Regions from separate parts of the Burkholderia diffusa genome, predicted to be linked through region 1. Evidence: riboswitches for the same ligand, from Rfam matches in the RefSeq annotation. Region 1 holds a riboswitch; the other holds the start of a gene.

Region 1 (4,317 bases):
TAGCCGTTGTTCTGGATTTCCATCAGGCCGATCACGTCGGCGTCGAGCGCCTTCAGCGCGCTGACGATCTTCGCTTCCTGGCGCTGGAATTCCTGGTAGTTCTTCGCACCGCGGTTGTTCGGATCATCGAAGCCGCCGCCGAGACCGTTGCCGTTGAAATAGTTGAGGACGTTGAACGACGCGACGCGCAGGTTCGATTTCGGATCGCGTGCCGGGGCGTTGGTACGCGGATTCGAACGCGTGTCGAACGTCGGCGCGGCCGCACCCGGCAGCGGCTGCACGCGCCATGCGCCATAGCGCACCTCGAGCACGCCTTCGACGTCGCGCACTGTGTAGCCCGAGCGCAGCGTGTTCGCGGCCGACAGTTCCGGCGCCGGATACGGCACGGTCGCCGGGTTCTGCTTGTTCGAGCCGTCGTCGAGGACCAGCCGGTTGCGTGCGTTCGCATCGATCTGCGTCTGCGCCTGCGACGGCGGCACCACGCTCGTCGGCGTGCGCAGGCGCCCGTTGCTCAACATCACGCTGCCGTAGCGGCCGAGCTCGTAGTTTTCGGTGACGGTGAGCGTTTGCGGCAGGCGCACGCGCATCCCTTCGTACGCGGCGAATGCGTTCGGGCTGTCGACCGGCAGCGTGAGGGTCGCGGGCGTGACCGTCTGGCCGTTCGCGCACACCGCGATCGCGCCCGACAGCGTGAGTTGCGTCTGCCCGTATTTTTCCTCGACCTTGCCGGTCACGTGCACGAGATCGCCGGCCTTCGCGCGCACTTTCGGCGCATAGACGAACAGGCCTTCGGACACGCCCGGCTGATTGCGGCGCTGCGCGTCGGCCTGCTGGACGAAGAAGCCGCCGAAGCCGTCCGTGCCGCCGAAGTCGGCGGTGACGACCGCTTCGATCGACACGTTCTGGCCGGCGAGCGGTGACGGCGCGCCCGGCCCCTGGATGTCGGCGATCGGCGTCGTGCTGCCGCCGCAGTTCGGACTGACAGGAGCGGCGGTGGCGGCGAAGACGGGTGCGGCAAGCGTGGGCAGCAGCAATAGCGGGGCAAACAGGCGGATTGTCGAGCGCATGACGGGGAATCCCGGTTGTGAGGGTGGCGAAAGCTTAGCGGCGCTCGATGACAGTTTTTAGTAACCAAAAGACAGATGGATGTAAGTTCTACGTCGTCCGGCCGATGCCGCCATGCACGCGGGTGCGCATGCGCGCGCGGCGCCACGGAGCGGAGTACGGCAGTCGCAACGCGCGACAGCGAGGCGGCACACATGCATGCTTGCCGAAAGCATTCCTCTCGGCTAGACTGCCCCTCGTCTTTGGGGAGTAGCCTGCTTTCCATCCCCCGGAAAGCGAACGCGTCAACACACTCGGCCTGCTGCCGTGGCGCGTTCGGCCGAATCGGTCTGGCGAGACCATCGACGCATCGCGTCGTTCCTGGTCGGACGTCGGCAGATGCGTCATGGTTCGTCCACGTCCGACCACGGAGTCCCCATGTTCCTTTCAGCTTTCTCCCTGCATTTCATTCGCTGCATTCGTTCCGCCACCGCCCGCGTGCCTGCCTGCGGAGGTGCCGCATGACGTTGATGCTCGTCGAACTGGCGTTCATGCTGATCGTCATCCTGGTCGCCGCCGAACTCTTCACGAACGCGCTCGAACATCTCGGCGAACGGCTGAAGATTTCGGAAGGCGTGACGGGGTCGCTGTTCGCCGCCGTCGGCACCGCGCTGCCCGAAACGATGGTGCCGCTGCTCGCGCTCGCGGGCGGCACGTCGAACGCGGCGGTCAACGAGGAAATCGGCGTCGGCGCGATTCTGGGCGCGCCGCTGATGCTCGCGACGCTGACGACATTCCTGATGACGCTCGCCGTGATCCGCTCGCGCGGACTCACCGGCACGATCGCACCCGAGCGCACCGGCTTCGTGCGCGACCTGAACTACTTCATCGCCGCATTCACGCTCGCCACCGTCGCGATGTTCGTTCCGCATCATGTGTGGGCGGTGCGCGCGCTCCTCGCCGCGATGCTGGTCGGCGTCTACGTGATGTACGTCGTGATGACGTTCCGCGCATCGACGCAGCTCGTCGATGCCGGGCACGGCACCGAGGCGCCGCACGCGATGTTCCTGTCGCGTGTCGGGCTGCCGACCAACCTCGCGACCATCGCGCTGCAACTCGCGCTCGGTGTCGCGCTGCTCGTCGGCGGCGCGAAGGGCTTCATTCACGGCGTCGAGGGCGTGTCGCATCTGCTCGGCATCTCCGCGCTGCTGCTGTCGCTCATCATCGTGCCGATCGCGACGGAGTTGCCGGAAAAGGTCAACAGCGTGCTGTGGATCCGCCGCAAGAAGGACACGCTCGCGTTCGGCAACATCACCGGCGCGATGGTGTTCCAGGGCACGCTGCTGCCGGCGATCGGCATCATGCTGACGCCATGGGAGCCGCGCCCCGAAGTGCTGACCGGCGTGGTCATCACGCTCGCGGCGGCGGTGTGGCTGCGCGTCAATGCGCGTGCGCGCGGGCTCGCGATCTGGGCGTTGCTGGCGAACGGGGCCGGATATGTCGGCTATCTGTTCGTGACGCTGACGCGCTGAAAGCTCGGCGCGCTTCGATCAGGACGCGTCGAGCCGAGCGTTGGCCTGCCGCGCATCTCACAGCGGATGCTGACGCTCGATCTGCGCGCGCTCGAGGATGCCGGCTTCGTGCGCCGCACCGTGTATCCGGAAGTGCCGGTGCGCGTCGAGTACGATCTGACTGCGGACGGCGACCGGCTGCGGCCTGTCGTCGAAGTCATGCGCGCATTCGGGTTGTGGCTGAAGGCGCGCGATGCGCACGGCGAGGTCGAAGCGGAAACCGCGCTGGCCCGATAACCCCACATCGAGAAAAACATCATGGAACTCCATGCCACCGTCGGTGCGGCAACGTCCGATATCGACGACGACGAAAGCTGCGCGAACATCTATTGCCACGACGCGGAGCAGAACTATTGCTTCTCGCTGCTGCGCTTTCCGGAAGAAACATCGATCGAGGTGATGGTGCTCGACCAGCTCACCGCGCACGTGAAGGATCTGACGGTGCGCCTCACGGGCGACACAATCGAAGTCGAACTCGATGAGCGCACCGCCGCGCGTCTCGACGGCCACACGCATTACGTGATTCATCTCGCGCCCGGCGAGCATGATCCGGTCGTGCTGCGTGCCGCGCTCAAGGAAATCTTCGATGGCAAGAGCGGATATCGCGACGACAGCGCAAGCGCGTAACCCGGCCTGCCCTCCGCTCATGACATGTCCACATATTGAGCACGCAACGTCCCATTAATAGGGATGCCTGCCCAAATGTTGACGCGCTTTGCTCCACGGTTCTAACGTTCGCCAATGCCATTGGATACGGCCCCGCCCCGCCATGCGTGCGACGGCCGACACAGAACTCAGGAGACGACCGTGGCCCATTCCGCGTCGCGCACGCATGCCAACCCGTCGGCGCAATCGCAATCGCACACGCATGCCGACACAGCACCCGATTCCGCCGCCCGCAGGGCCGCGCCCGCGGCTGCCGCCGTCGCCGAGCCGCCGAGCCGCAAGCGCCTGATCATCCTCGCGCTGCTGTTCGTCACGGTCGTGATCAACTATCTCGACCGCAGCAACCTGTCGATCGCCGCGCCGGCGCTGTTCAAGGAACTGAACATCGATCCGGTCCGCGCGGGCCTTGTGTTCTCCGCATTCGGCTGGACCTATGCGCTGATGCAGATCCCCGGCGGCTGGCTCGTCGACAAGGTGTCGCCGCGCGTGCTGTATGCGAGCGCGCTTGCTCTGTGGTCGGCCGCGACGGTATTGCTCGGCTTCGCCGGATCGTTCGTCGGACTGATCGTGCTGCGCCTCGCTGTGGGCGCACTTGAAGCGCCTGCCTATCCGATCAACAACCGCGTGGTTACGACGTGGTTCCCGACTCGCGAGCGCGCCAGCGCAATCGGCGGCTACACGTCGGGGCAGTTCGTCGGCCTCGCGTTCCTTACGCCCGTGCTCGCGTGGCTGCAGGTGCATCTCGGTTGGCACATGGTGTTCGTCGCGACCGGACTCGCGGGCATCGCATGGGCCGCGGTCTGGTACGCGGTGTATCGCGAGCCGCGCGCGTTTCGCGGCGTCAACGCGGCCGAGATCGCGTCGATCCGCGACGGTGGCGGCCTCGTCGATCTCGAGGACCGCATCGCCGCGCGCAGCGAACGCACGCCGTCGACGTGGCGCGACCTCGGCGTCGTGCTCGGCCGGCGCAAGCTGTGGGGCATCTATCTCGGCCAGTTCGCGCTGAACTCGACGCTTTGGTTCTTCCTCACGTGGT
Region 2 (4,317 bases), on a different replicon from region 1:
GCTGAAGGTCGACCGGATCGACCACGGTGTACGCAGCATCGAGGACGCGGCGCTGGTCGAGCGCCTCGCGCGCACGCGTACGGCGCTGACCGTATGCCCGCTGTCGAACCTGAAGCTGTGCGTGTTCGACGACATGACGAAGCACACGCTGAAGGCGCTGCTCGATCGCGGCGTCGCAGTGACGATCAACTCCGACGATCCGGCCTATTTCGGCGGCTACGTGAACGACAACTACTTCGCGACGGTCGACGGGCTGCAGTTGACGGACGCCGAAGTGCACGCGGTGATCCGCAACGGCTTCGAGGCGTCGTTCGTCGACGCCGCGCAGCGCGATGCGCTGATCGCGCGTCTCGATTCGTACTGGCAGGCCGCGTGACGGCCGGCATCGAGGCTCGCTAGACAGATGAAACACGTCGACGACATCCGCTTCGTGGCGACCGGTCCGGCCCTGCGCCACGCCGGTCGCGTGCGAGCACCGCGCACGCACGTCGGCGTCGCGCCCGTCGCCCGCGTGGCGACGGCGTTGTGCGATGCCGCGCGCCGAAGCCTGTCGTTGCGGCGCGTCGTGCAGTTCGCCGCCGCGCCGGTCGCAGATGCCGCTACGATTGCCGCCGCGTTCTCGACGTCGTCCGCCAGCAACCCGGTGATGGCGGACGCCACGCTCGCGTGCGCGATCGCCGACCGCGGCGCTCCGGCCGCCGCGCTTCGCCGCATCGCGCATGCCCGCGCAGCGCCAGCCATGCCGTCGCCCGCGCGGCGCCGACCGCTTTCTTCTGTTCGCCTTACCTTGATGCAGGACCATTCGTCATGACGCAAACCGCTTTCCGTTCCCAGCTGCTGACCTTCAACGGCGACCCGGCGCAGTCGAGCCAGGCCGCGAACCACGAGACCGACGGCCTGCTGATCGTCGACGACGGCAAGGTCGTCGCGGCCGGCCCGCATGCGCGCCTCGCCGCGACGCTCGCGCGCGACGCGGTCGTCCACGATCTGCGCGACAAGCTGATCGTGCCCGGCTTCATCGACACGCACATCCACTATCCGCAGACGGACATGATCGCGTCGCCGGCGCCCGGCCTGCTGCCGTGGCTCGACAAATACACGTTCCCGACCGAGCGCCGGTTCGGCGATCCGGAACATGCGCGCAAGGTCGCCGACTTCTTCGTCGACGAACTGCTCGCCTGCGGCACGACGAGCGCGCTCGTCTACTGCACCGTGCACAAGCAGTCGGCCGACGCGCTGTTCGCGGCGAGCGACGCACGCGACCTGCGGATGATCGCGGGGAAGGTGCTGATGGACCGCAACTGCCCCGAGTTCCTGCGCGACACCGCGCAATCGGGCTATGACGACAGCGCCGAGCTGATCGGCCGCTGGCACGGCAAGGGCCGCCAGATGTATGCGGTTACGCCGCGCTTCGCGCCGACGTCCACCGAGGCGCAGCTCGAGGCGTGCGGCGAACTCGCGCGTCGCCATCCGGACGTGTTCGTGCAGAGTCACGTCGCGGAAAACGTCGATGAAGTGAAATGGGTGGCCGAGCTGTTCCCCGGGCACCGCAGCTATCTCGACATCTACGACCGCTACGGACTGCTGCGCCCGCGCGCGGTGTACGGCCATTGCATCCATCTCGACGACGAGGACCGCCGCCGGATGGCCGAGACGCGCACCGTCGTCGCGCACTGCCCGACGTCGAACTTCTTCCTCGGCAGCGGCCTGTTCGACTTCGACAAGGCCGGCGAATATGACGTGCCTGTCACGCTCGCCACCGACGTCGGCGGCGGCACGTCGTTCTCGATGCTGCAGACGATGAACGAGGCGCACAAGGTCGCGCGGCTGTCGGGCCATCACCTGAGCGCGACGCGGATGTTCTGGCTCGCGACGGCCGGCGCCGCGCAAGCGCTCGATCTCGCCGACACCGTCGGCACGCTCGCGCCGCGCACCGAGGCCGATTTCGTCGTGCTCGACCCGCAGGCCACGCCGCTGCTCGCGCGCCGCACGAAACGCGCGGAATCGCTCGAGGAGCTGCTGTTCGCGTTCGCGCTGCTCGGCGACGACCGTGCCGTGTACCGCACGTATGCGGCCGGCCAGCTCGTGCACGAGCGCGGCGCCGCACGCCGCGCCGCCGCGTAACGCACTTGCCACACTGCTGCTCCGGCGTGCGTCGCGACGCACGCCGGAGCAACCGGATTCGCACCGCGCACGCCACGCACCGTGCTAGAATTCGCCGCTCATTGGGGAGTAGCCGCTCCGCTCGATGTCCCGCGCCCCGGGCGCGCATCGTGACGGAGGCGTCCGTCAACAGACTTGGCCGTTCGGCCATGGCGGGCGCAGCCACCAAGGCCTGGCGAGACCGATGGTTCACTGCGCGCCGCATCAGGGCCCGGCGCGCGGCGGATCGTCGCTCGCACGCATAACATCGGCCCGTGGAAACCCCGTACGTGTCCCAAGCCTTCCTGATCTCCACCGGCGCCGTCGCCCTCGCTGAAATCGGCGACAAGACCCAACTGCTGTCCCTCGTGCTGGCTGCGCGCTATCGCAAGCCCCTGCCGATCATTCTCGGCGTGCTCGCCGCGACGCTCGTGAACCATGGCTTTGCCGGTGCGCTCGGCGAATGGCTCGGCGCGCTCGTCACGCCGTCGATCATGCGCTGGGCGCTCGCGTTCTCGTTCATCGCGATGGGACTGTGGATCCTCGTGCCGGACAAGCTCGATGCGGACGAAGCCAATGCGAACCGCTCGCGGCTCGGCGTGTTCGGCGCGACGCTCGTCGCGTTCTTCCTCGCTGAGATGGGCGACAAGACGCAGATCGCGACCGTCGCGCTCGCCGCGCGCTTCCAGGATTACATCGGCGTGGTGGCCGGCACGACCTTCGGGATGATGCTGGCGAACGTGCCCGCGATCCTGCTTGGCGACCGATTCGCGCACCGCCTGCCGACGAAGCTGGTGCACGGCATTGCGGCCGTGCTGTTCGTCGTGCTCGGCGCGCTGGCGCTGCTGGGCATCGGAGCCTGACGTACGCAGGCAAACGACGCGGCCGGGCGGCCGCGCCGGTGTCGATACCGTGTTACTTCGCGACGGCCGCGCCCGATGCCGGCACGGCCGGCACCGCACGCTCGTTGGCGGCCGGCGCGGCCGGCCCGCCGTGCTTGTCGACCGGCAGCCGCACAGTGCGGATCGCGCCGTTCGCCAGCGGGAAATCCGCGAGCGCGCTGCGCGCGAGGAACGGCATCGCATACAGCAGCGCACCGTTGTCGCCGGTGGTACGTGCGGTCACGTTATAGACTTCCTTGCCGGTCGCGCGCTCGGTGATCCGGATGCCGAGCGTGTAGTCGAAGACCTGGTAGGTCTGCGCGACGTAGCCCGCCGGCATCGGCCCCCAGGGCCCCCACGGGCCCCACGGCCCGCCCCGCCAGTACGGCCCCGGCCCCGTGAACCACGGGTCGTAGTAGACCGGCTGCGGCACCGTCACCAGGTCGCTGCCGACCCCGTAGGCCAGCCCGACCAGATAGCGCGCCTGCGCGGCCGGCACTTGCCGGAATGCGTACGCGGACAGTTCGTTCGCGACGATCGGCTCGTAGGTCGACTGTTCGATGCTGTGCTTCTGCGCATCCGTGCGCGTGAAGGCGTAAGTGCGTGTCGCGTCGCTGCCGCTCCAGTCGGAGAAGGCCGTGACCTGCGTCGTCACATAGCTGGTGCAGCCCGTCAGCAGCGCCACGCACAGCATCGCGGCCCAGCCCGCACTGCGTTGAATCCATTCGCGTTTCATGTCGATCCTCGTCGATCCGTCACCCGTTCGTCGCACCGCGCGAACTGCACGGGATGCCGATAATACGCGGACTGCCGGAACCGGTAAAAAGTTCGCCCGGCACGCAGCCGCAAGCCTTTGTACAATGGCCCGGTTCGCCCGGCTCGCGCCGCGGGCCCGATCCCCACTCCACCGATCTCGACGACCATGTCCGACAACGCCTCCTCCACCGTGATCCGCCGCGCCGACTACACGCCGCCGGCTTTCCTCATCGATTCCGTCGCGCTCGAATTCGACCTCGCGCCGGCCCGCACGATCGTCAGGAATACGATGCGCGTGCGTCGCAATCCGGACGCGGCGCCTACCCCGCACCTGGAGCTGATGGGTGAAGCGCTCGAATTCCTCGGTGCAGCGCTCGACGACAAGCCGTATGGCGCGGTGCGTGCGCACGAACACGGGCTGACCGTCGAAAACGTGCCCGACGCATTCGAGCTCACGCTCGACAGCGCGTGCGCGCCGGACCAGAACACGACGCTGTCCGGCCTGTACGTGTCGAGCGGCAACTTCTTCACGCAGTGC

What was found. Region 1 has a riboswitch for manganese ahead of WI26_RS16445 (sodium:calcium antiporter). Riboswitches for the same ligand answer to the same signal wherever they lie in the genome.
Region 2: another riboswitch for manganese. It lies ahead of WI26_RS04575 (TMEM165/GDT1 family protein); the one in region 1 lies ahead of WI26_RS16445 (sodium:calcium antiporter).

Annotation. Positions count from the first base shown of each region.
Region 1 is NZ_CP013363.1:208,607-212,923, reverse strand. It holds gene WI26_RS16450 (ExeM/NucH family extracellular endonuclease) at 1-1,067, opposite strand, end outside; yybP-ykoY riboswitch at 1,298-1,474, shown strand; gene WI26_RS16445 (sodium:calcium antiporter) at 1,566-2,576, shown strand; partial or broken gene WI26_RS16440 (winged helix-turn-helix transcriptional regulator) at 2,622-2,852, shown strand; gene WI26_RS16435 (hypothetical protein) at 2,874-3,242, shown strand; gene WI26_RS16430 (MFS transporter) at 3,423-4,317, shown strand, end outside.
Region 2 is NZ_CP013362.1:999,417-1,003,733, reverse strand. It holds gene WI26_RS04590 (adenosine deaminase) at 1-376, shown strand, start outside; gene WI26_RS04585 (hypothetical protein) at 404-811, shown strand; gene guaD (guanine deaminase) at 808-2,124, shown strand; yybP-ykoY riboswitch at 2,216-2,353, shown strand; gene WI26_RS04575 (TMEM165/GDT1 family protein) at 2,433-3,005, shown strand; gene WI26_RS04570 (DUF4136 domain-containing protein) at 3,058-3,759, opposite strand; gene pepN (aminopeptidase N) at 3,946-4,317, shown strand, end outside.